Regions from separate parts of the Streptomyces sp. NPDC048734 genome, predicted to be linked through region 4. Evidence: riboswitches for the same ligand, from Rfam matches in the RefSeq annotation. Region 4 holds a riboswitch; each other region holds the start of a gene.

Region 1 (7,641 bases), on a different contig from region 4:
TCCGCCGCTCAACCTGACCCCCCGATCAAGTCCCCCTGGACTGCCAGGACGGTACCGCTCCAGGTGCCGGGGGCGGTAGGTAGCGGACCATGTTGTTGCCAACCGGTGCATAGGCATTGAACATCCCTGTACCCGGCGTTGCGGCAGAAAGCCGTTTCCCGCATGAACGGTGCCGAACGGGATGGGGAGGCGCCGGACGCGGGACGGAACGGACCCCGGACGCGTGACGGAGCGTGGCAGGAGCAGGAGCAGGAGCAGGAGCAGGAGCAGGAGCAGGAGCAGGAGCGGGAGCGGGAGCGGGAGCGGGAGCGGGCAGGGTCGGGGCCCGGGCGCGGGAAGGCCTGGGGCCCGGACGGGAAGGCGGCGGGCGCCGAACCGGAAGTGAGCCGGAGCCCGTTGCGGTCCGTATTCTCTGATCATGGCCGCACCCACCGCACCCGCCGCGCGCCGCGCGTACTCCCTCGTCGCCACCGACCTGGACGGAACGCTCCTGCGCGGCGACGACACCTTCTCCGACCGTTCGCTCGACGCACTCGCGAGGGCCACGGCCGCAGGCGCCCGCCACCTCGTGGTGACCGGTCGGCCGGCCCCCCGCGTACGGCCGCTGCTGGAGGTCCTGCGCGGACGAGGGCTCGCGGTGTGCGGACAGGGCGCGCAGCTGTACGACGTCGGAGCGGACCGTCTGCTGTGGTCGGTCGCCCTGGACCGGGAGCTGGCCGAGACGGCGCTCGGCAAGATCGAGGCCGAGGTGGGCGAGGTGTACGCGGCGGTCGACCAGGACGGCGTCGACGGACTCACGCTCATCGAACCGGGCTACCTGATGCCGCACCCGACGCTGCCGGCCCTGCGCGTCGGAACGCGCGACGACCTGTGGTGCGAGCCGATCAGCAAGGTCCTGCTGCGCCATCCCACCCTGTCCGACGACGAGTTGGCGGCGACGGCCCGTTCGGTGGTCGGCTCGCTGGCCACCGTCACGATGTCCGGGCCGGGCACGGTGGAGCTCCAGCCGTGCGGCGTCACCAAGGCGACCGGACTGGCCCTGGCGGCCGAGCACCTCGGACTTCGGCCGGCAGACACGATCGCCTTCGGCGACATGCCCAACGACCTCCCGATGTTCGACTGGGCGGCGCACGGCGTGGCGATGGCCAACGCCCATCCGGAACTCAAGGCGGTGGCCGACGAGGTGACGACGTCGAACGAGGACGACGGCGTGGCCGTCGTCCTCGAAAGACTGTTTCCCTAGTCCGGCAGTCCGGCAGTCCGGCAGTCCGGCGGGGCCCCGTCACCGGGGCCCTCGCCCCCGTGGGCCGGCGGGGGCAGCCGTCAGTAGGCGCCGAAGACGTTGTCGATCGAGCCGTACCGCTGGGCCGCGTAGTTGCAGGCGGCGGTGATGTTGGCGACCGGGTCGTACGGGTCGAAGGCGGTGCCGGCCACGTGGTACGCGGCGAAGGTCGGGTCGATGACCTGGAGCAGGCCCTTGGACGGGATGCCCGCGGCCGCGTTGGAGTCCCACAGGTTGATGGCGTTCGGGTTGCCGGAGGACTCCCGCATGACGTTGCGGTAGATGCCGTCGTAGGTGCCCGGAATGCCCTTTTCGGCCATGATCGCGAGGGACTCGCGGATCCAGCCGTCGAGGTTGTTGGTGTACCCGGCCGTGGTGGTGGCGGTCGTGGTGGCCGCGGAGGCGCTGGTCGAGCCGATGAGCGGGAGGGCCAGCACGGCGGCGCCGGTGGCGGCGGCGGCGAGGGTGCGGGCGAGGCGGGTGCGGCGGTGCTGAACGGCGGCAGGCATGACGAAAGGTTCCTCTCCGGCGCCTACGAGGTGAGCTGTCGGGTTCGGACTGGAAAGTGCCCGGCCGGCCGCCGCGGGGATGCGGCGACGCGACTTCACCCCGAGCCGGCCCGGTACGTGCGTGACGTACGGTCCGGCGACTTACCTGGGTCCCCCGCTCCTGCCGTGCGTGAGTGTCGGTCGATGGGTGCCGGGCGGCGGCAGGATTAGGCGTCTGCCCGACAGGCCGGGAACGTATGCGAGAGCGCATGTCCGGAACAAGTGCCGGATTCACAGATGGTCCCTATTGACCTTGATCAGAGGTGTATGCCCGCTTGATCCTTTGCGTGCGTCAAGCGTCAACTCGCCGACGCGCAAAGCGGAATCACAGATTCCGTGGCGGGTCGGCCGCACGTGTGCGCAGTGAGCCAACTCACCAGCATCCACAAGAGGGGTGAAACGGGCATTGAGTGTGAAGTCCCTTTTAAAGGGGCGCGCATGGGGTGCGTCTTCGCCGGGTCCGGTGGAGCGCCGTCTCGCCGTCCCCCTCTGTGCGCGTGCCCCCTTCCGGTGGGGCCTCGCCGCTGTTGCCGTGGGCGGGTGCGTGCCGAGGTGTGGTCGCGGAGTCGGCCAGGGGTGTGCCGACGGGTGTGCCGGTGGGGGCTCGCTCGTCGGCGGGTGCCGCGCGTGGGCGTACCGGAGGGTTCCGTCGGGCAGACGGATGCGGAGGTGCTCGTGGACCGTCTCGCGGGGGAGCGCGGAAGAGGGTGGGCGGATGCACAGGTACGTGGTCCCCTCCCGCGGGGAGGGTGGGTCCGGCGACCGTGGCCGGGAGGGGGCGAGGTCGGCCGGGCGGGGACGCCGGCCTGTTTCGCCGGCCGTCCCGGCCGCTCGCGCCGGTCGCTCGCGCCGACCGTTCGTACCGATCGATCGGCGACATAACGGGCGCGATCCGGCGCCGTCCGGCCGCTCGGGGGACGCCTCCCGGTCGAGCGAAGTTCGAGACGGGGGGACGTGGGGCCTGTCGGTGATCGAAACGTGACCGGATACGCTGACTTGAGTGAGGGCAGCGACCTATCGACAAACCGCGTAATCGCCAGAAGACACCAGCAGACAGGAGACCCCTCGTGACCGTCGTCGGGCCGTTCGGGCTGAGCGTGCGGGACCAGGCTCTGGAAGCCGATGTCCAGGCCGGATTGACGGCTGTCGAGGAAGGCTTGCTCGAGGCCACCAAGAGCGAGGTCCCGTTCATCACGGAAGCCGCGCAGCACCTCGTCCGGGCGGGCGGGAAGCGGTTCAGGCCGCTGCTCGTGATGCTCGCCGCGCAGTTCGGCGACCCGTACGCGCCCGGCATCGTGCCCTCCGCCGTGGTGGTGGAGCTGACCCACCTGGCCACGCTGTACCACGACGACGTGATGGACGAGGCCGAGGTGCGGCGCGGAGTGCCCAGCGCGAACACCCGCTGGGGGAACTCGGTCGCCGTCCTCACCGGCGACTTCCTGTTCGCCCGTGCCTCGCACATCCTCGCCGACCTCGGGCCCGAGGCGGTGCGGGTGCAGGCGGAGGCGTTCGAGCGGCTCGTCACCGGACAGATCCTGGAGACGGCCGGGCCGACCGACGGCCGGGACCCCGTCGACCACTACCTCGACGTGCTCGGCGGCAAGACCGGGTCGCTGGTCGCGGTGTCGTGCCGGTTCGGCGCGATGATGTCGGGCGCCGACGAGACGGTCGTGCACGTGCTCACCCAGTACGGCGAGCGGCTGGGCATCGCCTTCCAGCTCGCCGACGACGTGCTCGACATCGCGTCGGACTCGCACGAGTCGGGGAAGACGCCGGGGACGGACCTGCGGGAGGGCATCCCCACGCTGCCGGTGCTGCGGCTGCGCGAGCGGGCCGCCCGGCTGGCCCTGCCCGAGGACATCGCGCTGTGCGAGCTGCTCGACTCCGACCTGAGCGACGACGCCCGGCTCGCCGAGGCGCTGACCGCACTGCGCGGCCACCCCGCGCTGGAGCAGGCCCGACGGGACACCGTGCGGTACGCCAAGGAAGCCCGGGCGGCGCTGGTGCCGTTGCGGGAGTGCGACGCGAAGGTGGCGCTGATGGAGCTGTGCGACGCGGTGGTCCACCGGGCGGGATGAGACGCGGTGGACCACCGGGCGGGTGACGCGTACGGGGCCGGTCCTGCCCCCCTCACCCGGTCTCCGCCCCCCTCACCCGGTCTCCGCCTCACGTCACACGGTCTCCGCCCCCCACGCCACCCGGTCTCCGCCCCTCACCCCACCCTGACACCCCCGCCCTCGCGTCATACCCCAGGCGTACGTCGACTTGGGTCCTCGGGTTGACGTATGCGGGTGGCCGATTTGGTCAGATGGGAGCTACGGAAATCACCACTCCTCACCGATTCGGGTGAGAATGGCGGCTCGGGTGGGGGACGCTGACCCGCGCGACGACCGGCCGCCGCCGACGACGGAGGTAAGGCACACATGGCACCGTACGCATCCGACGACAGCACGCACGCCGGGGAGGCCGACGATCTGCGGGTCGGGCGGCGCAGGGCGGTGCGGTACATCGTTCCGGTCACCGTGGTGGGTGTCGCGGCGGCGACGATCGGGCTGGTCCCGGCGCTCGCCGACTCGGGGGACCCCGACCTGCCGAAGATCACCGCACAGCAGCTCATCGAGAAGATCGCCGCGTCGGACGTACAGCAGCTGTCCGGCACGGTGAAGATCACCACCGACCTCGGCCTGCCCGACCTGGGCGGCCTGGAGAGCGGGCTGCTCTCCGGAGCCACCGGGGGCGACGACGGCGGGTCCTCCGCCGACCCCTCCACCAAGCTCACCGAACTCGCCTCCGGCACGCACACCCTGCGCGTCGCCGCCGACGGCCCGGACCGGCAGAAGCTGTCGCTCCTGGAGAGCGCCGCCGAGTACAGCCTCATCCGCAACGGCAAGGACGTGTGGGGGTACGACAGCGCCTCCAACGAGGTCTACCACTCCACCGCGAAGCAGGCAGAGGCGGCCGAGTCCGTCCCGGCCACGCCCAAGGACCTCACCGACGAGGCCCTGAAGGCCGTCGACGACACCACGTCCGTGACCGTGGACGGCACCGTCCAGGTGGCCGGCCGCGACGCCTACAAGCTGCTGGTCGAGCCGAAGCAGTCCGGTTCCACCGTCGGCGCGATCAGTGTGGCCGTGGACGCGAGGACGGGACTGCCGCTCAAGTTCACGCTGACCCCGGCGAGCGGTGGCGCCGCCGTCGTCGACGCGGGCTTCACCCAGGTCAGCTTCGCCAAGCCGAGTGCCGCCACCTTCGACTTCACCCCGCCCAAGGGGGCCAAGGTGACCGAGGGGGACGCCGCGGGCGGGGTACCCACGCCGCCCAAGGGCGCGGAGGAGGACTTCGCCAAGGACCTGGCCGGGCTCGACGTCCTGGGTGAGGGCTGGACCTCCGTCGCCACCTTCGACACCGGCGGCGAGGGCGTCCCCTCCACCGGTGACCTTCCCGACGCGGGCGGTCTCGGCGGGTTCCTGGACTCCTTCGGCGACAAGGTCGACGGCAAGTTCGGCACGGGCACCGTCTTCTCCACCCGCCTGGTCAACGCCCTGGCCACGGACGACGGCAAGCTCTACGTCGGCGCCGTCACCAAGGACGCCCTGGTGAAGGCGGCGAACGCGGGGCGGTAAGTACCCTGAGGTGAACCGACGATCGGGGGAACCGATGGACGACGAGCCGGCGGTACGGGCACTGCCCCGCACGCCCGTTCCGGGCGGCGTTCCGGGCGGCGTCGGTGCCGCCGGCGCGTACGGCGTCACCGAAAGCGACGGCGACGGCATCACCGACGGCGACGGCATTACCGACGGTGACGGCACCACCGACGGTGACACCGTCATCCGCACGCGCGCCCTCACCAAGCGCTACCGCGGTGGACAGCTCGCCGTCGACGGCCTCGACCTGGCCGTCCCGGCGGGCAGCGTCTTCGGCTTCCTCGGTCCGAACGGCTCCGGCAAGACCACCACCATCCGCATGCTGATGGGCCTGATCGAACCCACCTCCGGCACGGCGCGGGTGCTGGGGCACCCCATGCCCCGCGCGTCCCGCGCCGTGCTCCCGCACGTCGGCGCCCTCATCGAGGGCCCCGCCCTCTACGGCTTCCTCTCCGGCCGCGACAACCTCCTGCGCTACGACGCCGCCGACCCGACCGCCGACCCCCGCACCCGGCGCGTCCGCGTGGCCGAGGCGCTGGACCGGGTGGGTCTGACGACCGCCGCCGGCAAGAAGGCGAAGGCGTACTCGCTCGGCATGAAGCAGCGGCTGGGCCTGGCCGCCGCCCTTCTCCAGCCCCGTCGGCTGCTGGTCCTGGACGAGCCGACCAACGGTCTCGACCCGCAGGGCATGCGCGAGATCCGCGTCCTGGTGCGGGAGCTGGCGGCGGACGGCACCACCGTCTTCCTCTCCTCCCACCTCCTCGACGAGATCGAGCAGGTCTGCACGCACGCGGCCGTCATGGCACGTGGGCGGCTCCTCACCCAGGGGCCGGTGTCGGACCTGGCGGCCCGCGCGCGCGGTCGGCTCGCCGTGACCACCCCGGACACGACGGACGCGGCCAGGGTGCTGAAGGAACAGGGCGTGGCGGACGTCGTCGTCACCGAGGACCGGGTGACGGGTGAGCCCGCCGACCGTGAACTCGCCGATCTGAACGCGGCGTTGGTGACGGCAGGCGTCCGGGTGCGCGGCTTCGGCGTGGAGCGGGCCTCCCTGGAGGACGCGTTCGTCGCACTCACGGGGGAGGGTTTCGATGTCGCGGGCTGAGCGGGCTGAGCGGGCTGAGCGGGCCGAACGTGCCGAAGCGGTGGCCGTATCGGCGGCTGCATCGGAGGTGGCACCGAAAGCCGTACCGCGAGCCGCACCGCGGGACGGGGAGAGCCTCCGGCGGGTGAGCCCGTTGTGGGGCCTCGGACTCTTCCGCAGCGAACTGGCCGTCACCCTGCGCCGCTGGCGCACCCTCGCCCTGCTCGGTGTGCTGGCGGCCGTACCGGTGCTCGTCGGGATCGCCGTGAAGATCGAGACCGGTGATGGATCGGCCGGCGGTCAGCGGGGCGGCGGCGGTGAGGGACCGGCCTTCATGGCGCAGATCACCAACAACGGTCTGTTCCTGGTGTTCACGGCGCTGGCCGCGACGCTCCCGTTCTTCCTGCCGATGGCCGTCGGCGTCGTCGCGGGGGACGCGGTCGCCGGCGAGGCGAACTCCGGCACCCTGCGCTACCTCCTCGTCGCCCCCGCCGGCCGCACCCGCCTGCTGCTCGCCAAGTACGCGGCCACGGTGATCTTCTGCCTGCTGGCCACCCTGGTCGTCGCGGTGTCGGCGCTGGCGGTCGGCGCGCTGCTGTTCCCGCTCGGCGACCTCACGACCATCTCCGGCACCCGCATCTCCTTCGCCGACGGCCTGGGGCGGGCCCTGCTGATCTCCCTGGCCGTCACCGCCTCGCTGCTCGGCGTGGCCGCGCTCGGAGTGTTCGTCTCCACGCTCACCGACAGCGGCGTCGCGGCCATGGCGACGACCGTGGGCCTGCTCATCACCGTGCAGATCCTCGACCAGATCCCGCAGCTGCACGCGATCCAGCCGTACCTCTTCTCCCACTACTGGCTGTCCTTCGCCGACCTCATGCGCGACCCGGTCCACTGGGAGGAACTCCGCAAGAACCTCGGCCTCCAGGCGGTGTACGTCGCGGTGTTCGGATCGGCGGCCTGGGCGCGGTTCACGGCGAAGGACGTGACGGCGTGACGGCGTGACGGTGCGGCGGCGTGACGGCGTGAAGATGTGGCGGCGTGACGGCCCACGCCCGCCGGCTTCCCCGTGGCGGGCGGGCGCGG
Region 2 (7,641 bases), on a different contig from region 4:
GGTCAAGGAGCACTGGCTGCGCACGAAGGCGGTCGAGAAGCGCCGCGAGTCGGTCACCGACGGCATCCCCCTCCACCAGCCGGGCCTGGCACTGGCGGCGAAGCTCGCGTCGAGGGTCCGCTCGGCGCACCTGGAGGTGCCGCTCCCGGAGGCGGAGGGCATCGGCTACGAACTGCTCGCCCTGGCGGTCCGCGCGGAGGCGGAGGGCGTGGACCCGGAGGCGGCCCTGCGAGCGGCGGCCCGCACCTACCGGGACGCGATCCGCTCGGCCGAAGGAGCGGGGGAGTAAGGAGGACGGGGCGCGCACGGGCGACGCGGGGCCCGGACCGCACAGGGCGCACACCGCACGGCACACGCAGCCCGCTGCCGCCGGGCGCCACCTGCCGGACGCGGACACCGAACGCCGAACGCCGGGCACCATCCGCCGGGTGCGGACGCCGATGCGGGTGCCGGGCACCACTTGCTGCCCGCTGCCGTCGGACGCCGGGCGCCACCTGCCGGACGCGGACGCCGAACGCCGGGCACCATCCGCCGGGTGCGGACGCCGATGCGGGTGCCGGGCACCACTTGCTGCCCGCTGCCGTCGGACGCCGGGCACCGCCTGCCGGACGCGGACGCCGAACGCCCAGCACTCCCGCCGGACGCCGACGCCGGGCGCGGTGCCGGGCACATCGGGGCGGCGCCTGCGAGGTGTGCGAGTGCATCGAGCGGAGTCGGGCCGGGGGAGCAGGACGGCCACGACGTGGCCCCGCGCCGGGCGCCGTGAGGCCGGAACGGAACCCCGCCTCCGCGCTCCGGGGTTCCGTTCCGCACAGGCCCCGAACAGGCCCCGCGACCGGCAGCCGCGACCGGCAGCCGCGGGCCGGGGCCGCGTCAGGCCGCGCGCGGCCGGCGCCCCGGTCCCGGTTACCGTCGGGGAGTGACCCAGCAGCCCGCACCCGAGCCGTCCGCGCCAGCCCTGTTCACCTGGGAGTTCGCCACCGACCCCTACCCCGCCTACGCCTGGCTCCGCGAGCACGCGCCCGTGCACCGCACGCGGCTGCCCAGCGGTGTGGAGGCCTGGCTGGTCACCCGGTACTCCGATGCCAAGCAGGCCCTCGCCGACCAGCGGCTCAGCAAGAACCCGGCGCACCACGACGAGCCCGCGCACGCCAGGGGCAGGACCGGGATCCCCGGTGAGCGCAAGGCCGAGCTGATGACGCATCTGCTGAACATCGACCCGCCGGACCACACCCGGCTGCGACGCCTCGTCAGCAAGGCGTTCACGCCCCGCCGGGTCGCCGAGTTCGCGCCCCGCGTGCAGGAGCTGACGGACGGGCTCATCGACCGGTTCGCGGAGCGCGGCACCGCCGACCTCATCCACGACTTCGCCTTCCCGCTCCCCATCCACGCCATCTGCGACCTGCTCGGCGTTCCCCGCGAGGACCAGGACGACTTCCGGGACTGGGCGGGCATGATGATCCGGCACGGCGGGGGCCCGCGCGGCGGTGTCGCCCGGTCGGTGAAGAAGATGCGCGGCTATCTCCTGGACCTCATCCACCGCAAGCGCCTGGAGCTTCCCGCGGATGCGGCCCCCGGCGAGGACCTCATCTCGGGTCTGATCCGTGCCTCCGACCACGGCGAGCACCTCACCGAGAACGAGGCCGCCGCCATGGCCTTCATCCTGTTGTTCGCCGGGTTCGAGACGACGGTCAACCTGATCGGCAACGGCACCTACGCCCTGCTGACCCACCCCGAACAGCGGGCCCGCCTCCAGGACTCCCTGGCCGCGGGCGAGAGCGGCCTCCTCGCGACCGGTGTGGAGGAACTCCTGCGCTACGACGGGCCGGTGGAACTCGCCACCTGGCGGTTCGCCACCGAGCCCCTGACCGTGGGCGGGCAGGACATCGCCCCCGGTGACGCCGTCCTCGTCGTGCTGGCGGCCGCCGACCGGGACCCGGAGCGGTTCGCCGACCCGGACGTCCTGGACCTGTCCCGCCGCGACAACCAGCACCTGGGCTACGGCCACGGCATCCACTACTGCCTGGGCGCGCCCCTCGCCCGCCTGGAGGGACAGACCGCGCTGGCCACCCTGCTGACCCGGCTGACCGATCTGCGACTGGACGCCGATCCGGCCGACTTGAGGTGGCGCGGCGGCCTCATCATGCGCGGACTGCGCACCCTGCCCGTGCGGTTCGGCCCGGCCGTTTCCGGTGAACCCCCCGCAGCCGTCCGCTGACCATCCGTTATGTGCCCAGATGGCGAAGCAGAAGTGACCATTCCTCACTTCTGTGATCTTCACGTGATCTGCGCGGCATTAACTTGTGACAAGTGATCGTCTGCCGATACGTTCACCTGTCAGCGCGGCGCCCTCGTTCTCCTGGGCCGCGCAAGCACTGCTGTCTCGAGAAAGGCCCCCGCATGCTCTCCGGGAACGGTCGACACCGGCGCCCCCGTCAGGCTCCGGCCCTCCTCGTCGCGGCCGGCGTGACCGGCTCCGCGATCGCCATCCCGCTGCTCGGCGCCACCGGCGCGAGCGCGGCCGACGGCACGGTGTGGGACACGGTGGCGGAGTGCGAGACCGGCGGCTCCTGGAGCGCGAACCAGGGTGGCGGCGAGTACGGCGGTCTGGCGCTGAGCCAGGAGGACTGGGAGGCGTACGGCGGACTCGACTTCGCCGAGCGCCCCGACCTGGCCAGCCGTAACCAGCAGATATCCGTCGCGCAGAAGGTCCTCGCCGACCAGGGCGTCGGCGCCTGGGGGACCTGCGGGCTGACGTCCGGGCTCAGCAAGGAGAACGGCGCGGGCAGTCTGGACACCGGGGTGGCGGACGACTCGTCCGAATCCCCCGTGTCGTCCGGCTTGTCCGACCTGTCCAAGGGTGCGTCCGGCTCCTCGAACTCGTCGAATTCCTCGAACTCCTCGAACGACAAGGACGCGTCGGCCTCCCCTTCGGACGAATCCTCCTCGGATGTCACGGACGAGGCCTCTCCGTCCACTTCGTCCCCTTCCTCCGGCAAGTCGGACGACTCCCCGGAGTCCGACGCGTCGGCGGACGCGGACGCGGACGCGGGCACCTCGGGGACGGACGACAGCTCGCCCACGGCCACCCCCGAAGTGGACGACTCGGACAAGTCGGTCCAGGAGGTGGGCTCTTGGAGCCTCGTCGACACCGGCTCCCTCACCTCCGGCCGCCACCGCGGCACCTCCGCCGACGAGACCGTGCCGGACGGCACCACCGCGGCCTCCGCCGGCCGGCACGCCGCGGGCGCCTCCGGCGGCGCGGTGGGCACCTATGTCGTGCGCGACGGCGACTCCCTCGTCTCCATCGCCGACTCCCTTGAACTCGACGGCGGATGGCGCGCGCTCTACGCCGAGAACAAGGACGCCATCGGCGCCGACCCGAACGACATCACCCCCGGTCAGACCCTCGACACAGGGGTGGAATAGGGCGGAAAAACGGGAAAAGCAGCGGGAGTTCACGTCACACTTCGGGCCGAATGTCCGTTTTGATCAAAGTGTGGGATGAGTCTCAGAAGGCGTGATCGTCTTTGAAATTCCGCCGAGCGCGTGTCTACGGTCGTGATCGCTCGGCAACCCGAGCCCCGGCTGCCGCAACGCCGAATCCTGCCAGTGGCAGCCCGGGAACAGTCGTCGCGTCAAGCGCCGTAGGCAGGAGCGGGGGACCCAAGGTAAGTGCCGTACCGGTCGGTCGACCGGAACGGCTCGGGGTGAAGCCACGCCTTTCGGGAGCAGTGCTCCCGGGCGGGAGTGGCCGGGCAACTCACACGGCCCGAACCCGACAGCTCACCTCGCAGGCGTCGGTGAGGGGATCCACCATGCTGTTTTCCGCCAAGGGCAAGCACCGTCGTCCGTCCAGGGCCGCCCGCGCCGCCGCGCTCGCCGGCGTCACCGGTGTCGCCATCGCCGCCCCGCTGATGGCGGCCGGCAACGCCTCCGCCGCCACCGCCTCCGAGTGGGACAAGGTCGCCCAGTGCGAGTCCGGCGGCAACTGGTCCATCAACACCGGCAACGGCTACTACGGCGGCCTGCAGTTCTCCGCCTCCACCTGGGCCGCGTACGGCGGCACGCAGTACGCCTCCACCGCCGACAAGGCCTCGAAGTCCCAGCAGATCCAGATCGCCGAGAAGGTCCTCGCGGGCCAGGGCAAGGGTGCCTGGCCGGTCTGCGGCGTGGGCCTGTCCGGCGCCGCGTACAACGGCGGCTCGGCCTCCACCGGCTCGTCCTCCAGCGGCTCGGCCTCCACCGGCTCGTCCTCCAGCGGCTCGTCCGACGGCGGCTCCTCGGAGACCTCCACCCGCTCCACCGAGAAGCAGGGCGCCTCCCGCTCCGCCGAGCGCCCGGCCGTCAAGTCCCAGAAGACCGTCACCACCCCGACCGGCGAGAAGGTCAAGAAGGGCGACGGCGAGTACAAGGTCGTCACGGGCGACACCCTCAGCTCCATCGCCGAGGCGCAGGGCGTCAAGGGCGGCTGGGCCGAGCTGTTCGAGCTGAACAAGGACATCGTCCAGGACGCCGACCTCATCTACCCGGGTCAGCAGCTGCACCTGAAGTGACATCCGGCCCCCGGTCGGACCACAGCCCCCTCACAGTCGAGGCCGTCACGCTGAAGGCCTCGTGAGGGAGCCCCCGTCCCCACGGTCCCCCCGCCCCGGTGCGTGTTCCCCCGTACGCACCCGGGCGGGGTTTTCTCTTCCCGTTCGCCGCCTTCTGTCGGCCACCTCCTTTGTTCCGGACTGAAACAATGGGTACCGTCTCCCTGTCCACGGGACGGTCGGTCGGCCGACCGACGCCCCGGGGCGGTTAGGCTCTAGTCGCAAGGCTCAGCAAGGGCTCCACACGGCCCGCTCGTGCCCCGCACAACCAGCGTCACATCCCAAGAAGGAGATGCTCGTGCCGTCCATCGACGTCGTCGTAGCCCGGGAAATCCTGGACTCCCGAGGCAATCCCACGGTCGAGGTCGAGGTCGGCCTCGACGACGGCAGCACGGGGCGTGCCGCCGTCCCCTCCGGCGCCTCCACCGGCGCCTTCGAGGCCATCGAGCTTCGCGACGGTGACCCGAACCGCTACCAGGGCAAGGGTGTCGAGAAGGCCGTCCTGGCCGTCATCGAGCAGATCGGCCCCGAGCTGGTCGGCTACGACGCCACCGAGCAGCGCCTGATCGACCAGGCCATGTTCGACCTGGACGCCACCGACAACAAGGGCTCCCTCGGCGCCAACGCCATCCTCGGCGTCTCCCTTGCCGTCGCCCACGCCGCCTCCGAGGCCAGCGACCTCCCGCTCTTCCGCTACCTGGGCGGCCCGAACGCGCACCTGCTGCCCGTTCCGATGATGAACATCCTGAACGGCGGCTCGCACGCCGACTCCAACGTGGACATCCAGGAGTTCATGATCGCCCCGATCGGCGCGGAGTCCTTCTCCGAGGCCCTGCGCTGGGGCGCCGAGGTCTACCACACCCTCAAGAAGGTGCTGAAGACCAAGGGCCTGTCCACCGGCCTGGGCGACGAGGGCGGCTTCGCCCCGAACCTGGAGTCCAACCGCGCCGCGCTCGACCTCATCATCGAGGCCATCAAGCAGGCGGGTTACGTCCCCGGCGAGCAGATCGCGCTCGCGCTCGACGTCGCCGCGTCCGAGTTCTACAAGGACGGCGCCTACGAGTTCGAGGGCAAGTCCCGCTCGGCCGCCGAGATGACCGAGTACTACGAGGAGCTGGTCTCCGCGTACCCGCTGGTCTCCATCGAGGACCCGCTGTACGAGGACGACTGGGCCGGCTGGAAGGTCATCACCGACAAGCTGGGCGACAAGGTCCAGATCGTCGGCGACGACCTCTTCGTCACCAACCCGGAGCGCCTGGCCCGCGGCATCGAGGAGGGCTCCGCGAACGCCCTCCTGGTCAAGGTCAACCAGATCGGCTCGCTGACCGAGACCCTGGACGCCGTCGAGATGGCCCAGCGCAACGGCTTCAAGTGCATGATGTCCCACCGCTCCGGCGAGACCGAGGACGTCACCATCGCCGACCTCGCCGTCGCGGTGAACTGCGGCCAGATCAAGACCGGCGCGCCGGCCCGCTCGGACCGCGTCGCCAAGTACAACCAGCTGCTGCGCATCGAGGAGATCCTCGACGACGCCGCGGTGTACGCCGGCCGCAGCGCCTTCCCGCGCTTCAAGGGCTGAGGCCCCGAGGCCGCGCGGCACCACAGGGTCGAACCGGCCCGGCTGAGCCGTTGAGGGCTCATCCCGAGCCAGTCGTACGTACGTCCCCGTACCGGTCCCGTACCGTGTCCGGGGACGTACGCACGTGTGAGACGGGAGGCGGGGACGACATGGCCGTGAAGGACCGGGACCGTTTCTCCACCACGACCAGGATCAAGCTGCTCGGCGAGCAGACCGCGGCCCGGGTCTACCGGTCCCAGACCAAGCGCCAGGCCCGCCGCTCGCGCCTGACCGGCCGCGCGGCCCTCCTCGCGCTGGTCCTGTGCACGCTGGTCCTGGCCCTGGCCTACCCGATGCGGCAGTACGTCTCCCAGCGCGCCGAGATCGCCGATCTCCACCGCGAGAAGGAGCAGGCCCGCGAGCGGGTGGAACAGCTGCGCGACCTCAAGGCACGCTGGCAGGACGACGCCTACGCCGAACAGCAGATCCGGCTGCGGCTGCACTACGTGATGCCGGGGGAGACGGGCTACATCGTGATCGACCCCGACGCCGCCGAGCAGTCCCGCGCCGATCAGGGGGCCGCCGACCGCCCCTGGTACTCGAACGTCTGGGACGCCGTCGACAAGTCCGACGCCGCCGCCGGCCGATGAACCGACTAGAGAGACTTCCGTACAGGCATGGAAACCCCTCCGCCCACCACTCCTCGCACCGAGCCCACCGACGCCGACGTCGAGGCCTTCGAGCAGCAGCTCGGACGGCCGCCGCGCGGACTGCGCGCCATCGCCCACCGCTGCCCCTGCGGCCAGCCGGACGTGGTGGAGACGGCCCCCCGCCTCCCCGACGGCACCCCCTTCCCCACGCTGTACTACCTGACGTGCCCGAAGGCGAACTCCGCCATCGGCACGCTCGAGGCGAACGGCGTGATGAAGGAGATGACGGAACGGCTCCAGGCCGACCCTGAGCTGGCGGCGGCCTACCGGGCGGCGCACGAGGACTACGTGCGACGGCGCGACGAGATCGAGGAGCTGAAGAACTTCCCCAGCGCGGGCGGCATGCCGGACCGGGTGAAGTGCCTGCACGTGCTGGTCGCGCACTCCCTGGCCGCGGGGCCGGGAGTCAATCCGCTCGGGGACGAGGCGCTGGGCATGCTGCCGCAGTGGTGGGCCAGGGGGACCTGCGTGACGTCGTCCCGGCCGCCGGCCGGGGAGGGCCGGCAGGTGGACACGTCGCAGGACGGGACGGGCCACTTCGCCTTCGAGCCGGTCGAGGGAGACGCCCGATGACGCGTGTCGCCGCCGTCGACTGCGGTACCAACTCCATCCGTCTGCTCGTCGCCGACGTCCACCCCGACACCGGTGAACTGGTCGAACTGGACCGCCGGATGACGATCGTGCGGCTCGGGCAGGGGGTCGACCGGACCGGGCGGCTCGCGCCCGAGGCGCTGGAGCGGACCTTCGCCGCGTGCCGGGAGTACGCGGCGGTCGTCAA
Region 3 (7,641 bases), on a different contig from region 4:
CCCTGACCGTGCTGGTGGTGGCGGCGGGTTCGCTGGTCCCGGCGCGCAGGGCGGCCCGGATGTCCCCCACGGATGCGATGAAGGACTGGTGAACGGTGAATCCCGTTGATCCCGTGAATGCCCCCATGCCCCGCGAGACGACGCACGCGCGCGTGCCGGGTGCGGGCCGCGGGCCGCACGCGCGCGTGCGCACGCTCCTCCCGCTCGTCGCCCTCGCCACGACGGCCGGCCTGCTGACGGCCTGCTCGGGGCCGGGCGGCGTGGACCTGGGCACGGACTGGAAGGGCGCCTCCGCCTTCGTGCTCGCGGACGTCGACGGCCTGGTGACGATCGTCGGGGTCGACGCGGACCGGTCCCGTGCGGAGAGCCTCGCCGTGGTGCCCCAGCAGGCCGACGACGACCGGGCGGTCAGCCCGCAGATCGTCGAACTGGCCGACGGCCGCTGGCTGGTGACCGTCCCCCGCAAGGGCGGCAAGCCGGACCGGCGCTATCTGGTCAACCGCGCCGACCACACGCTGGACGGACTCCGCGGTGACGAGCGGCTGCGCCGCGTCCTGCCGGGGAAGACGCTGCTCGCCGAGGTCGCGGGGCTGCCCGACGCCAGGTCGGCGAGCGGGGCGGCGCAGTCCACGCTGCTGGTGCGCGACCCGGCCGACTGGAGCACCCGGCGCGAGGTGAGGGTGCCGGGCACGATCGGCCTCGCCGCCTCCGACCCGTCCTCGGACACCGTCTGCCTGGGCAGCGGCTCCGGCTCCGGCACCAGGGTCACCGTCGTAGGGCTGACCGACGGCCGGGTCACCGTCGTGCCCGTGCCGGCCGGGCTCGACGTCACGGAACTCGCCTGCCCGTCCGGCCGCCCGGTCGTGGTCGGCTCCCCGGCCGAGGGCACGTCCGGCAGCGTACGGGTCTCCGTGACCCGGAGCGCCGCCGCGACGGCGGTCTCGGTGGCCGGCGGCCGGGCCGACGCGGTGGCGGCGACCGGCACGTCGATCGTGGTCGCCGTGGCGACGGGCGACGGAACCGACCTCGTGGAGGTCGACGCCGGCACCGGCGGGGAGGTGCACCGCGTGCGTCTCGAGGGTCTCGCCGAGGCCCAGGCCCTCACGCGCACGCCGGCGGGCTGGCTCGTCCACGGCGAGGACTCGGTGACCCGCGTGAACCTCGGCACCGGCGCGACCGAGCGGTTCGACCTGCCGGGAACGCTGCTGGACGCCTGACGCCTGACGCCTTGCGCCTTGCGCCTGACGCCGGCGGAGCGGGAACACCGACGGGGAGACGCTACGAACAAAAAAATGTGCGTTCTCACATTCGGATGATAGAAATGCCCCCATGGGGATCGCCGACCGTCTGGATCTGACCCTGCGGCTCGTCCAGGGAGCCGCGGGGCAGGTGTCCGTCGCCGAACTCGCGCAACGGCTCGGGGTGTCCGAGATGACCGTCCGCCGCGACCTCGACGCGCTGGAGAAACAGGGCCTGGTGCGCCGGGTCCACGGCGGGGCCGTGCCCGCGCGGGCACGCGAGGAGGGTGCCGGCTTCGACGCGCGGCAGGCGTGGCAGGGCGCGACCAAGGACCGGCTGGGCGCGGCCGTCGCCGACCTGGTGGAGCCGGGGACGCGGGTGCTGCTGGATGCCGGGACCACCACCGCGTACGTGGCCGAACACCTCGCCGCGCGCGGGCCGTTGACGGTCGCGGTGCTCAGTCTCCAGGCGGCGGTACGGCTGGCCGACCGGCCCGGCATCGACCTGTTGGTCGTCGGCGGCCGCTCGCGGCCCGGCGAGCGGTCCCTGGTGGGGCCGCTGGCGCTGCGGACCCTGGAGTCCCTCGCCTTCGACCTGTTCGTCATGTCCATCGGCGGGGTGCACGCCGGGCACGGCTGGTCGGAGTTCTCGCTCGACGACGCGGCCGTGAAACGGGTGGGGCTCGGCCAGGCGGACCGCACGGTCGCGGTGGCCGACGCGACGAAGCTGGGCGTGCGCGCCTTCAACCGGGTCGCCCCGCTCGACGCCGTCCACGCCTTCGTCACCGACGGCGCGGCGGCCGTCCCCGACACCCACCCCGCGGGCCCGCGGACCCTCCGGGCGCTGCGTGAGGCCGGCGTGGAGACGCTGCTGGTCTGAGGCGTCGGTCCCCCACTGGTCCAGGACACCTGTCCGCCCACCGAGCCGAGGAGTGAGCCCGTGTCCCACCCGCCCCTGATGATCCTCGTCGCCGGCCCGTACCGTTCGGGCACCGGTGACGACCCCGCGAAGCTCGCCGCGAACGTACGGGCCATGAACGAGACGGCCCTCGTCCTGTTCCGGGCCGGGCACCTGCCGGTCACCGGCGAGGCGCTGGCGCTCCCCCTGCTGGAGACGGCGGGCGGCTGCGGCCCCGGCGATCCGCTCTTCGACGAACTCTTCCACCCCGTCGCCGAACGCCTCCTGGACCGCTGCGACGCCGTCCTGCGGATCGGCGGCCCCTCGGCGGGCGCGGACCGGATGGTGGAGCGGGCCCGCGCACACGGCAAGGACGTCTACACGGACCTCGCCGACGTGCCGGCCGCCGGCGGCACCCGATGACCGCCCCGGCGGGCCGGCCGGGTATCGACGTCCCCGACCCCCGCGGCCGTACCGGACTCGACCGCCAGGGCCGCGACCTGACGGGCAACGCGCGCGTGCGCGTCGTCGACGTCGAGGTGCTGGCCTGCGACTGGTCGGTGCTGCGCCGCACCACCTTCGACTACCGGCACGGCGACGGCCACTGGAGCCGTGAGCGGCGCGAGACCTACGACCGCGGCGACGGCGCGGCCATCCTGCTCTACGACCCCGACCGGCGGACGGTCCTGCTGACCCGTCAGTTCCGGCTGCCCGCGTACGTCAACGGCCACCCCGACGGCATGCTGCTGGAGACCGCGGCCGGACTGCTGGACGGCGACGACCCGCGGGAGGCGATCCGCCGCGAGGCGGTGGAGGAGACCGGCCGGACCGTCCACGAGGTCGAGCACGTCTTCGACGCCTTCATGAGCCCCGGCTCGGTCACCGAACGCCTGAGCTTCTTCGCCGCCCCCTACGACGGCTCGGCGCCCGGCGTGGAGCGGGCCGGCCTCGCGGCCGAGGGGGAGGACATCACGGTCGTGGAACTGCCCTTCACCGAGGCGCTCGCCCTGGTCCGCGCGGGCGGGATCGCCGACGCGAAGACCATCATGCTGCTCCAATGGGCGGCGCTGGACGGGCCGTTCGGCCGGAGCCGGCCGACGGGAGGGAGCCGGGCGCGTCCCGGCTCGTGAGTTCGGCGAGTTCGGTGCGCTCGGCGAGTTCGGTCAGGTCGGCCAGGGGCAGCGTGTGCCGGGTCGTCAGGACCTTGGCCCGCAGGTAGCGCACGTTGTGCGCGGTGGTGAAGACGCCGGTGGGCACGCGGTCGCGGACGTCGACGCCCCGTCCGCGGAGCTGCTCGGCCTTGTCGGGGTTGTTGGACAGCAGGTCCAGCTCCGTGACGCCCAGGGCGCGCAGCATCTGGGCGGCGGCGGTGTAGTCCCGGGCGTCCTCGGGCAGCCCGAGGGCGGTGTTCGCCTCGTAGGTGTCGAGGCCCCGGTCCTGGAGGGCGTACGCGTCGAGCTTGTTGTAGAGGCCGATGCCGCGGCCCTCCTGGCGCAGGTAGAGCAGGATTCCGCCGCGGTCGGCGATGCGCTCGACCGCCTCGCGCAGCTGCGGGCCGCAGTCGCAGCGGGCGGATCCGAAGACGTCGCCGGTCAGGCACTCGGAGTGCAGCCGGACGAGCGGGACGGGGCCGGGATCGCCGAGGACGACGGCGACGTGCTCCTGGCCGTCGGCGAGGCCGTGGAAGGTGACGAGTTCGGCGTCCACCGAGTAGCCGTCGTGGAAGCGCAGCGGTACCCGGACGCGGGCACGCCGGGTGGCGGCGGGGGTGTCGAGCATGCGGGTTCTCCGGGTCAGGGGCGGTGCGCACGGTTTCTGCTTCAGATTTGAATCAGATGTACGGTTCGCGACCCTACCGCATGCTTGAAATTTGAAGCAATGGGATTGTGCGGTGGCTCATGGACGGAGTTGCCGGCTCACGACGTCCCCGAGCAGGGCGAGGAGCGCCGGCGCCACGGCGGATCCTCGGGCGCGGCTTCGCCGCCGCCTCCCTGGAGGCCCCGCGCGACCTGCGTGAAGATCTCCTCCAGCTGCCCCACCTGCTCGGGCGTGAGCCGGTCGAAGAGCAGGCCGCGCACGGTCTCGACGTGACCGGGCGCCGCGCTCTCCAGGACCGCCGTGCCCTCGTCCGTCAGGACCGCGACGCTTCCCCGCTTGTCCTGGTGGCAGTCCTCGCGCCGCACCAGCCCGTCCTTCTCGAGCCGGGTCACGGCGTACGTCAGCCTGCTGCGGGTGGCCTTCAGGTGCTCCGCCAGGTCGGTCATGCGCAGCCGTCGCTCCGGCGCCTCGGAGAGATGGGCGAGGATGGAGTAGTAGGCGTGGGGCATGCCGGCCTCCTGCTGGAGCTGCCGGTCGATCGCGTCCTCCAGGAGGAGGTATCCGGCGATGTACGCGCGCCAGGCGCGCTGCTCCTCGGGGGAGAGCCAGCGGGTCGTCATGCGCCCAGTGTAGTTTTGTTTCAAACTTGAACCAAGCCTTGTCGTGCCACCGCTCTCGTACCGAGCCCTCTCGCGCCACCGCTCTCGCGCCGGGCCCCGCCGTCCGCCGGGCTCGAGGCGAACCCCGCCGTGCCGCCGGGGCCCGTCTCCGTCCGTCCACCGCCACCGAACCCGGAGAGAACCGCGCCGATGCCGTACCCGTACGTCCTGCTGTCCGCCGCCGTCTCGCTCGACGGCTACCTCGACGACACCGGCCCCGACCGGCTGCTGCTCTCCGGCCCGGCCGACTTCGACCGGGTCGACGAGGTGCGGGCCTCCGTCGACGCCATCCTGGTCGGGGCCGGCACGATCCGCGCCGACAATCCGCGCCTGCTGGTCAACTCGCCCGCCCGCCGCGCCGCCCGGGTGGCCGCCGGGAAACCGGAGTACCCCCTCAAGATCACGGTCAGCGGGACCGGTGAGCTGGACCCGGCGGCGCAGTTCTGGCACACCGGCGGGGAGAAGGTCCTCTTCACGACCGACGCCGGTGCGGACCGCGCCGGCGTCCTCGGCCTCGCGGCGGACGTCGTCCCGCTGGGCCCCGGCCTCGACTGGCGCCGGCTCCTGGAGCATCTCCACGACGTGCGGGGCGTACGGCGCCTCATGGTCGAGGGCGGCGGCACGATCCACACCCAGCTCCTCCAGGAGGGCCTCGCCGACGAACTCCAGCTCGTCCTGGCCCCCCTGTTCGTGGGCGACCCGGGCGCGCCCCGGCTGTTCGGCCCCGGCGGCTATCAGGGCGGGCGCCTGCGGTTGGTGGGGACCCGGCGCATCGAGGACGTGGTCCTCATGTCGTACGAGCCCACCGCACCCGGCACCGGGCCGCTGCCCGCAGCCGCCGACCGGCACTGGCTGGCCCTCGCCTGCGAGCTGGCCGCCGCCTGCCCGCCGTCGCGGACCGCGTTCAGCGTCGGCGCGGTCGTGGTGGCGGCCGACGGCACGGAGCTGGCGCGCGGCCACTCCCGCGAGGCCGGCGACCCCGTCGTCCACGCCGAGGAGGCGGCCCTCGCCAAGACCGACCCCGCCGACCCCCGGCTGGCCGGCGCGACCGTCTACAGCAGCCTGGAACCCTGCGCCCGGCGCTCCTCCCGGCCGGCCCCGTGCGCCCGCCTGATCCTCGACGCGGGCGTGCGCCGGGTCGTGACGGCCTGGCGGGAGCCGGACACCTTCGTCACCGACGCCGACGGGAGCGGCCTGCTGGCCGCCGCGGGCGCGGACGTCGTCGTCCTTCCCGAGTACGAGGAGCAGGCGAAGGCGCCCAACGGCCATCTGCTGCGCCGGACCCCCTGACCGGTCCCCCCGGGTCCGACCGTGGTTCTGAGCGTCCCCCGCATGGCGTAGACTGGTGTCACACCGACGCGGGGTGGAGCAGCTCGGTAGCTCGCTGGGCTCATAACCCAGAGGTCGCAGGTTCAAATCCTGTCCCCGCTACTCAAGGCCGAGGGCCGGAATCCTGATCATGGGATTCCGGCCCTCGGTGTGTCAGGGCGACCTTTCCCGTCACGTACGGTGAACGCCCCGGAGCCCTGCGCATGACATCTGAGTCACCATCAAAACCCCGGTGACCCCTGTGCCGTCCGGGTGGCTGGTCAACTCGCCCGTTTTTCACCGGTCATGGGCTGAAAGTCCAGGCCATGAATGTTGTTGATCAAGCTGAACGGCTTGGAATCCCGCCCCCCCGTCTATTAACGTTCGATAACGCAGCGCGGTCGTCCCAGCCGTCACAAGAGGCGGCTCCGTGCGCACGCGCCGAATCCCGCAAGGGAACCGGGGAACCACCAACTTGGGGTGAATCGCGCGGAAGCCGCCGTACAGTCACGGCCGGTATACGCGCGTAGGAGACCTTCCCGCTCCGAACCCGTCAGCTAACCCGGTAGGCGACGGAAGGAAAGGAGTACGCCCGCGTGGCGTCCAACCGGCCTGCCCCAGAAGCCCCCGCCGTGCCCGGCCAGCAGACCTTCGGCTACGGCACCTACCGCACCGACGAGGGCCCCTGGGAGGAATGGAACCCCACCGCGGATTCCGTTCGTCCGGTGCGCGGCAAGCACCGCGTCGCCAAGCAGCGCGGCGGACTCGCCCGCAGCTCCACCGTTCTCGGCGTCGGCGTCATAGCCGCCGTCGGCGGCGCCGGCATGGCCAGCGCCAACACCGGCAAGTCGCCGGTCTCCATCTCCATGCCCGACCTCCCCTCAGTGGGTTCCCTCATCTCCGACGATGACACCCCCGAGGAGACGACGCCCGCGCTCAGTGCCTTCGGCACCTTCGGCACCGAGGCCGTCGCCGCCGACAGCACCGACAGCGGTGCCGACGCCGGAGAGGCACTGCGCAACCGGATCATGGCGCAGGCCGAGTCGCAGCAGACCCAGGTCGAGACCAAGGCGCAGGAGGCCGCCGAGGCCGCCGCGGCCAAGGCCGCCGCCGAAGCCGCCGCCAAGGCCGAGAAGGAGGCCGCGGCCAAGGCCGAGGCCGCCAGGAAGAAGGCCGCCGAGGAAGCCGCCAAGAAGGCGGAGGCCGAGCGCCTCGCCGAACTGGCCAAGCAGTACGCGCTGCCGACCTCCTCGTACACGATCACCTCGACCTTCGGTCAGGCCGGTGCCTACTGGTCCTCCGGGTACCACACCGGCCTCGACTTCGCCGCCCCCACCGGCACGCTCCTCAAGGCCGTGCACAGCGGCACCATCACCTCCGCCGGCTACGAGGGGTCGTACGGGTACAAGACCGTGCTCACCCTCGAGGACGGCACCGAGATCTGGTACGCCCACCAGTCCTCCATCAGCGTCAGCGTCGGCCAGAAGGTCGCCACCGGCGACGTCATCGGCCGCGTCGGCGCCACGGGCAACGTCACCGGCGCCCACCTCCACATGGAGGTCCACCCCGGCGGCGGCAGCGCCGGCATCGACCCGGCCGCCTGGCTCCGGGGCAAGGGACTCAACCTCTGAGCCGCCGCCGGAGATGCTCCCCGGGTGCCCCGGACTCCTGCCGGGTGCCCCTGAGAGTCCCCTCGGGACCCCTGCCGGGTCTCCCGAGG
Region 4 (7,641 bases):
GGCCCGGCTGCGGGAGGTGCGCAGCGCCTGGCAGGGACTGCTGGAGCTGCGCCGGATGACCAACCCGCACGGGGAGGTGGACCGGCCGTGCGGGTGGGAGCGTACGCATCTGGTGCAGGCCGCCGCGCTCGCGCTGGAGGCGGCCGGCCACCGGCCCGCCGGACCGGGGGCCGACAGACCGGGGGCCGACGGCTACCGGGTGCGCGCCACCCCGCAGCCGGACGCCGTCGCCGTGCGCGGGCCGGACGACGGGACGCTGCGGGACTGCGCGGCGACCCTGGAGAAGGCGGGCTGGCAGGCGAGCGAGCACACCGACCCCCGGAGCAGGACGCGTTATCTGCTGGCTTCCCCACGCCGGGTGTGACGGGCGTGCCAAGATCGGCGGGCAGGGCATCGACCGTGCTCGTCGACGAGAAGGGGAAGCCGTGAGCGAGCCGTTTTCCGTGCGGGTCACCGTCCGCGGATACGAGACCGACGTGCAGGGCCATCTCAACCAGAGCGTGTACATCAACTACGCGGAGCACGCGCGCTGGTCGCTGCTCCGGGCCGCGGGCATCACCCAGACCGGTCTGATCGGCCGGGGCGTCGGACCCGTCGCCCTGGAGACGACCATCCGCTACCGGCGCGAACTGCTGGCGGGCGACGAGGTCGACGTGACGTGCGTCTTCGAGTGGGGCGGCGGCAAGACGTTCCGCATCGAGCAGACCATCCGCAAGACGGACGGCACGGTCGCGGCCGAACTCTCCGGGGTGGGCGGCCTGCTGGACCTGAGGACCCGGCGGCTGGTCGCCGACCCCCAGGACCACTTCAAGGAACTGGCCTCCGACCCGAGCCTGTTCGGACTCTGACCGGCGGGCCCCGCCACCGTGGACGACGCCGTGGCGCGGGCCGGGGCGGGGGCCGGGGGGGCGCGCCCCCCCCCCCCCCCCCCGGGGGCCCCCGGGGGCGGGGCCCCCCCCCCCCCCCCGCCCCCCCCCCCCGCCGCCCCCCCGGGGGGGCCCCCGCCGCGCCCCCCGCGGGGGGGGATGGGGGCGGGGGGGGGGGGGGGGGGGGCCCCCCCCGCGGGGGGGCGCGGGGGCCCCCCCCCCCCGCCCCCGCCCCCCCCCGCCGGGCCGGGGCGCCGCGGCTCCGCCGTTTCGGGGGCCCGGTGGGCCCGACGGAAATCACCGACTGCGCGTCACGGATATTCCGCCGGCCCCGCGAAGGGCACACGGAGAACACGCGACGGGCACACGAAGGGCGCACCACCGCAAATACGAGGGCGCGCCGAAAAAAGGCAACGGAAATACCTCTCCGTCGAATTACCTTCTTTGTATACGGCTCTCGTGTTAATGCCGGAGGCCGGACATGTTGACGACGTGTTGCGAAGTCCTCACACGGTCCCGGCGGTCGCCGCCCGGAAAGCGCAGCCGGTGCGCGGAGGTCGCGCGCTCGGTGTGCAGCGCCGTCACCGCCCGCGCGCGTTCTCCGTCGCCGCGCGCCACCGCGTCCACGATCGCGCCGTGTTCCGCCCAGGACTCCACCGGGGTGGCCGACGCGTCCACCGTGTACATCCAGGAGATCTTGTGGCGCAGCTGGGTGAGCGTCGAGGTGAGGGCGTGGCTGCCGGAGGCCTGTGCGAGGGTCTCGTGGAACCAGCCCCCCAGGGAGCGCAGGTCCTCGCTGTTGCCGCGCCTGGCACGCTCCTGGCCCAGCCTGACGAGGCCGCGCAGCACCTTGAGGTGGGCCTCGGTGCGCCGCTGGGCGGCCCGGGCGGCGCCGAGCGGCTCCAGGAGCACGCGCATCTCCAGCAGGTCGGCGGCCTCCTGCTCGGTCGGTTCGGCGACGCACGCGCCCGCGTGCCGTCGCGTCACGACGAAACCCTCCGCCTCCAGCGTGCGCAGCGCCTCCCGGACGGGGACGCGCGAGACGCCGTAGCGGCGCGCGAGGAGTTCCTCGGTGAGGCGGCTGCCGCGCTCGTAGACACCCGCGACGATGTCGTCCCGGATGGCCGTGCACACCGAGTGCGCCGGAATACGCATGACGGACCTCCGCCTTAATCCCCGTGAAACGTCGACGATTGACGTGTGTTCCGTGACTCTATTGCAATCAGCGGGAATTTCCGATGGCGGGCCGGAATCCAGGGATATTTTTTGGACAGTACGGTCCCGGAAACGACGAAAGCCCCGGCCGTGCGGGCCGGGGCCGTACGATCTGTCGCCGTACGTCGTCAGATGTTCACGCCGTGCTTGCGGAGGTAGGCGGCCGGATCGATGTCCGAGCCGTACTCCACGCCGGTGCGGACCTCGAAGTGCAGATGCGGGCCGGTGACGTTGCCGGTGGCGCCGGACAGGGCGATGCGCTGCCCCGGGACCACCTTCTGCCCCACCGAGACGCCGATGGACGACAGGTGGGCGTACTGGGTGTACGTGCCGTCGCTCATCCGGATCACGACCTGGTTGCCGTAGGCGCCGCCCCAGCCGGCCTCGACGACGGTGCCGAGGCCCACCGCGTGCACGGGGGTGCCGCTGGCGGCGTGGAAGTCGATGCCGGTGTGGCTGCCGGAGGACCACAGCGAGCCGCCCGACCGGTAGCCGGTGGAGACGTGGGAGCCGCTGATCGGCGAGACGAAGGTGTTCAGGCGCTCGCGCTCGGCCGCGCGGGCGGCGCGCACCCGGGCCTCACGTTCCGCCTCGGCCTTCGCCGCGGCCCGGGCGGCGGCCTCCTTGCGCGCGGCCTCCGCCACGGCGGCCTGCTTCTGCGCGGCGGCCTGGTCGTCGATCCGCTCGGCGACCGTGTCGCCGATGGTGACGACCGGGACGAGGCCGGTCTGCCCGACGGCCTTCTCCGCGGCGAGGGCGGGGCTGGAGGCGACGGTGCCGATGACGCCGGTGGTGGTGAGCGCCGCGATGCCCGCCGCGCGGGCGGTGGTGCGCTTCATCCTGCTGGGACGACGGTGCTTCCCGGTGGCGCAAGTGGACGCCATGAAGTTGAGCGGTCCTTTCCTTCCCTCTCGCCTACCGGGTTAGCTGACGGGTTCGGAGCAGGAAGGTCTCCTACGGACCCCCTCGCGGCTCGCGCGGGCGTCCGATTCACCCCAGGGACTGTGTGGTTGGGTCCCCGGCTCCCCTGGCTCGCGCCGTGCGGGGACTCGGCGATGACTGTCCGGTGCCGCGGACGCGGCGCACTGCCTGACGAACAGCCCGGTCGAAACTAGACGCGGCGGCCGTCGATCCCCAAACAGAACGCGGCTTTTGTAGCGCATGCCACAGGGCAGACAGGCAGCCTTTCCCTCAATTCGGACATCAGGGAGCCCTGGTGACGCATCCGTCCACCAGGGCTCCTGTACGCGGCCTCACGGCCGCCGGTCCGCGTTCCTACTCCGCGGAGACGACCTTCACCTCACCGATGCCGAGGGCCTCGACCGGCGCCTTGATCGCGGCCGCGTCACCGACGAGGACCGTCACCAGGCGGTCCACCGGGAAGGCGCTCACGACCGCCGCCGTGGCCTCCACGGTGCCGGTCGCGGCGAGCTGCTGGTACAGCGTGGCCTGGTAGTCGTCCGGCAGGTGCTGCTCGACCTGGTCGGCCAGCGTGCCCGCCACGGCGGCGGCCGTCTCGTACTTCAGGGGCGCCACTCCGACGAGGTTCTGCACCGCGACGTCCCGCTCGGCGTCGGTCAGACCGCCCTCGGCGAGGGTGCGCAGCACCTTCCACAGGTCCTCCAGCGCGGGACCGGTGTTGGGAGTGTCGACCGAGCCGCTGATGGCGAGCATCGCCGCGCCCGAGCCGTCCGGCGCGGACCTGAGGACCTGGCCGAAGGAGCGCACGCCGTAGGTGTAGCCCTTCTCCTCGCGCAGGACGCGGTCCAGCCGGGAGGTGAGGGTGCCGCCCAGGCAGTACGTGCCGAGCACCTGCGCGGGCCACACGCGCGCGTGCCGGTCGGCGCCGATGCGGCCGATCAGCAGCTGCGTCTGGACGGCGCCGGGGCGGTCCACGATGACGACCCGTCCGGTGTCGTCCGCGGTCACCGGAGGCACCGGTCGCGGCTGGGCCGCGGACCCCGTCCAGGCGCCCAGGGTGTCGCCCAGGAGCGCGTCGAGGTCGACTCCGGTGAGATCGCCGACGACCACGGCGGTGGCCGTGGCGGGGCGGACGTGCTTCTCGTAGAAGGCGCGTACGGCGGCGGAGTCGATCTTCTCGACGGTCTCCGCGGTGCCCTGGCGCGGGCGCGACATGCGCGCGGTCGCCGGGAACAGCTCCTTGGAGAGCTCCTTGGCGGCGCGCCGGGAGGGGTTCGCCAGCTCGTGCGGGATCTCGTCCAGGCGGTTGCGGACGAGGCGCTCGACCTCGCTGTCGGCGAACGCGGGCGCCCGCAGGGCGTCGGCCACGAGACCGAGGGCCTTGGCCAGGCGGGAGGCCGGAACCTCCAGGCTGAGGCGGACGCCGGGATGGTCGGCGTGCGCGTCGAGGGTGGCGCCGCAGCGCTCCAGCTCGGCGGCGAACTCCTCGGCGGAGTGCTTGTCGGTGCCCTCGGAGAAGGCCCGCGCCATGATCGTGGCGACGCCGTCGAGGCCGGCCGGTTCCGCGTCCAGGGGCGCGTCGAGGATGACCTCGACGGCGACGACCTGCTGTCCGGGACGGTGGCAGTGCAGGACGGTCAGGCCGTTGTCGAGCGTCCCGCGCTCGGGGGCGGGGAACGCCCAGGGCCTGGCCTCGCCCGCGCGGGGCTGGGGGTGGAAGTCCATCGCGGCGAGCTCGGTCACTGGGCCGCCTCCTCGTTCTCGTCCTCGTCGGCGGTGTTCTCGGTGGGCTCGGTGGGCTCGTAGACCAGTACGGCGCGGTTGTCCGGGCGCAGGCGGGCCTGGGCGATCTCCCGGACCTCCTCCGCGGTGACGTCCAGCACGCGTTGGACGGCGGTCAGGGCGAGCTGCGGGTCACCGAACAGCACCGCGTACCGGCACAGTTCGTCGGCGCGGCCGGCGACCGTGCCGAGACGGTCCAGCCACTCGCGCTCCAACTGTGCCTGGGCGCGCTCCATCTCCTCGTCGGTGGGGCCTTCCTCCGCGAACCGGGCGAGCTCCTCGTCGATGGCCGTCTCGATGACGGGCACCTCGACGTCACCGGACGTCTTGACGTCCAGCCAGCCCAGGGAGGGCGCCCCGGCCAGGCGCAGCAGGCCGAAGCCGGCGGCCACGGCCGTACGGTCACGGCGGACCAGGCGGTTGTAGAGGCGGGAGGACTCGCCGCCGCCGAGCACGGTGAGCGCCAGGTCGACCGCGTCGCACGCGCGTGTGCCGTCCTGCGGCAGACGGTAGGCGGCCATCAGGGCGCGGGCCGGGACCTCCTCCTCCACGACCTCGCGCAGCTGCTCGCCGATGACGTCGGGCAGGGAGCCGTCACGGGGCCGGGGCTTGCCGTCGTGGGCGGGGATGGAGCCGAAGTACTTCTCGATCCAGGCGAGCGTCTGCTCCGGGTCGATGTCGCCGACGACCGACAGCACGGCGTTGTTGGGCGCGTAGTACGTGCGGAAGAACGCACGCGCGTCCTCCAGCGTCGCCGCGTCCAGGTCGGCCATCGAGCCGATCGGCGTGTGGTGGTAGGGGTGGCCCTCGGGGTAGGCGAGGGCGGTCAGCTTCTCGAACGCCGTGCCGTAGGGGACGTTGTCGTAGCGCTGGCGGCGTTCGTTCTTGACGACGTCGCGCTGGTTCTCCATGGACTCGTCGTCCAGCGCGGCCAGCAGCGAGCCCATGCGGTCCGCCTCCAGCCAGAGGGCGAGTTCCAGCTGGTGCGTGGGCATGGTCTCGAAGTAGTTGGTGCGCTCGAAGCTGGTCGTGCCGTTGAGCGAGCCGCCCGCCCCCTGGACCAGCTCGAAGTGACCGTTGCCCTTGACCTGCGCGGAGCCCTGGAACATCAGGTGCTCGAAGAGGTGAGCAAGGCCGGTGCGGCCCTTGACTTCGTGGCGCGAGCCCACGTCGTACCAGAGGCACACCGCCGCGACGGGGGTCAGGTGATCCTCGGAGAGCACCACGCGCAGGCCGTTGGCCAGGCGGTGCTCGGTCGCTGTCAGGCCCCCGGAGCCTGCCTGGGCTGTGGCCGTGTGACCCTTGGGCATGTACGTCCTTCCGATCGCGGGCGCGGTCGTCGAAACCGCGTTTTTCCTGCCGGTCCTGCCAGTTTTTCCTGCCGGTCCTGCCACTGTATGCAAGCGTGCGGAGCAGCGGTGGAGTTCCCGGGCGGCGTACGCCGAGAGCGAGATCGCGTAGCCTGCGGACAGCCGTGGACGAGGTGCCTCTCCGGCCGGTCCGGTCGCCGACGCCCGGGCCCCGGGACGCACTGTCGGTGCCACGGTCCACAATGGTCCGCGGAGATCCCGTCACACGCCTCAGCAAGAGTGAGCCGCAGGACGCGCGTCGGCACCGACGTGAGCGCCCCGCAGGCGAGCGACCAGGAAACAGGAGGAGCCGGCAGCGATGGCCCGCCGCAGCACGAAGACCCCGCCGCCCGACGAGTCGTACGAGGAGCGGATCCTCGACATCGACGTCGTCGACGAGATGCAGGGCTCCTTCCTCGAGTACGCGTACTCGGTCATCTACTCCCGCGCCCTGCCGGACGCCCGTGACGGCCTCAAGCCCGTACACCGCCGGATCGTCTACCAGATGAACGAGATGGGCCTGCGCCCCGACCGCGGCTACGTGAAGTGCGCGCGGGTCGTCGGCGAGGTCATGGGCAAGCTGCACCCGCACGGCGACGCGTCGATCTACGACGCCCTGGTGCGCATGGCCCAGCCTTTCTCCATGCGCGTGCCCCTGGTCGACGGCCACGGCAACTTCGGCTCGCTGGGCAACGACGACCCGCCGGCCGCCATGCGGTACACCGAGTGCCGTCAGACCGCGGCGACGAGCCTGATGACCGAGTCCATCGACGAGGACACGGTCGACTTCAACCCGAACTACGACGGCCAGGAGCGGGAGCCTGTGGCGCTGCCCGCCGCGTTCCCGAACCTCCTGGTCAACGGCTCCTCGGGCATCGCGGTCGGCATGGCCACGAACATGCCGCCGCACAACCTGGGCGAGGTCGTCTCGGCCGCCCGCCACCTGATCCGGTTCCCGAACGCGGATCTGGACACGCTGATGAAGCACGTCCCGGGCCCGGACCTGCCCACCGGCGGGCGGATCGTCGGCCTCTCGGGGATCCGGGACGCCTACGAGACGGGCCGCGGCACCTTCAAGATCCGCGCCACGGTGTCGGTGGAGACCGTGACGGCCCGCCGCAAGGGCCTCGTCGTCACCGAACTGCCCTTCGCCGTCGGTCCCGAGAAGGTCATCGCCAAGATCAAGGACCTGGTCGGCTCGAAGAAGATCCAGGGCATCGCCGACGTCAAGGACCTCACCGACCGCGAGCACGGGCTGCGTCTGGTCATCGAGATCAAGAACGGCTTCGTGCCGGAGGCGGTCCTGGAGCAGCTGTACAAGCTGACGCCCATGGAGGAGTCCTTCGGCATCAACAACGTGGCGCTGGTGGACGGCCAGCCGCTCACGCTGGGCCTGAAGGAGCTGCTCGAGGTCTACCTCGACCACCGCTTCGAGGTCGTCAGGCGGCGCAGCGAGTTCCGCCGGACCAAGCGCCGCGACCGCCTGCACCTGGTCGAGGGCCTGCTCA

What was found. Region 4 has a riboswitch for cyclic di-AMP ahead of ACGFQC_RS16655 (M23 family metallopeptidase). Riboswitches for the same ligand answer to the same signal wherever they lie in the genome.
Region 1: linked by a shared signal. The riboswitch ahead of ACGFQC_RS08680 (transglycosylase SLT domain-containing protein) and the one ahead of ACGFQC_RS16655 (M23 family metallopeptidase) in region 4 are both predicted to bind cyclic di-AMP.
Region 2: linked by a shared signal. The riboswitch ahead of ACGFQC_RS21835 (transglycosylase family protein) and the one ahead of ACGFQC_RS16655 (M23 family metallopeptidase) in region 4 are both predicted to bind cyclic di-AMP.
Region 3: linked by a shared signal. The riboswitch ahead of ACGFQC_RS12350 (M23 family metallopeptidase) and the one ahead of ACGFQC_RS16655 (M23 family metallopeptidase) in region 4 are both predicted to bind cyclic di-AMP.

What each region holds. Positions count from the first base shown of each region.
Region 1 is NZ_JBICUZ010000002.1:754,947-762,587, reverse strand. It holds gene ACGFQC_RS08685 (HAD family hydrolase) at 419-1,243, shown strand; gene ACGFQC_RS08680 (transglycosylase SLT domain-containing protein) at 1,324-1,791, opposite strand; cyclic di-AMP (ydaO/yuaA leader) riboswitch at 1,797-1,977, opposite strand; gene ACGFQC_RS08675 (polyprenyl synthetase family protein) at 2,898-3,908, shown strand; gene ACGFQC_RS08670 (sigma-E factor regulatory protein RseB domain-containing protein) at 4,254-5,453, shown strand; gene ACGFQC_RS08665 (ABC transporter ATP-binding protein) at 5,488-6,579, shown strand; gene ACGFQC_RS08660 (ABC transporter permease) at 6,566-7,552, shown strand.
Region 2 is NZ_JBICUZ010000008.1:82,011-89,651, reverse strand. It holds gene ACGFQC_RS21850 (nucleoside triphosphate pyrophosphohydrolase) at 1-289, shown strand, start outside; gene ACGFQC_RS21845 (cytochrome P450) at 920-2,218, shown strand; gene ACGFQC_RS21840 (transglycosylase family protein) at 2,401-3,429, shown strand; cyclic di-AMP (ydaO/yuaA leader) riboswitch at 3,634-3,815, shown strand; gene ACGFQC_RS21835 (transglycosylase family protein) at 3,819-4,556, shown strand; gene eno (phosphopyruvate hydratase) at 4,888-6,174, shown strand; gene ACGFQC_RS21825 (septum formation initiator family protein) at 6,324-6,803, shown strand; gene ACGFQC_RS21820 (DUF501 domain-containing protein) at 6,831-7,436, shown strand; gene ACGFQC_RS21815 (Ppx/GppA phosphatase family protein) at 7,433-7,641, shown strand, end outside.
Region 3 is NZ_JBICUZ010000003.1:721,912-729,552, forward strand. It holds gene ACGFQC_RS12305 (ABC transporter permease) at 1-92, shown strand, start outside; gene ACGFQC_RS12310 (hypothetical protein) at 126-1,217, shown strand; gene ACGFQC_RS12315 (DeoR/GlpR family DNA-binding transcription regulator) at 1,330-2,118, shown strand; gene ACGFQC_RS12320 (DUF4406 domain-containing protein) at 2,197-2,559, shown strand; gene ACGFQC_RS12325 (NUDIX domain-containing protein) at 2,556-3,266, shown strand; partial or broken gene ribA (GTP cyclohydrolase II) at 3,292-3,915, opposite strand; gene ACGFQC_RS12335 (MarR family transcriptional regulator) at 4,053-4,574, opposite strand; gene ACGFQC_RS12340 (dihydrofolate reductase family protein) at 4,764-5,903, shown strand; tRNA gene ACGFQC_RS12345 (tRNA-Met) at 5,971-6,044, shown strand; cyclic di-AMP (ydaO/yuaA leader) riboswitch at 6,351-6,510, shown strand; gene ACGFQC_RS12350 (M23 family metallopeptidase) at 6,518-7,552, shown strand.
Region 4 is NZ_JBICUZ010000005.1:386,183-393,823, forward strand. It holds gene ACGFQC_RS16640 (hypothetical protein) at 1-364, shown strand, start outside; gene ACGFQC_RS16645 (thioesterase family protein) at 426-848, shown strand; gene ACGFQC_RS16650 (GntR family transcriptional regulator) at 1,329-2,021, opposite strand; gene ACGFQC_RS16655 (M23 family metallopeptidase) at 2,210-2,965, opposite strand; cyclic di-AMP (ydaO/yuaA leader) riboswitch at 2,979-3,146, opposite strand; gene ACGFQC_RS16660 (pitrilysin family protein) at 3,357-4,745, opposite strand; gene ACGFQC_RS16665 (pitrilysin family protein) at 4,742-6,094, opposite strand; gene ACGFQC_RS16670 (DNA topoisomerase IV subunit A) at 6,453-7,641, shown strand, end outside.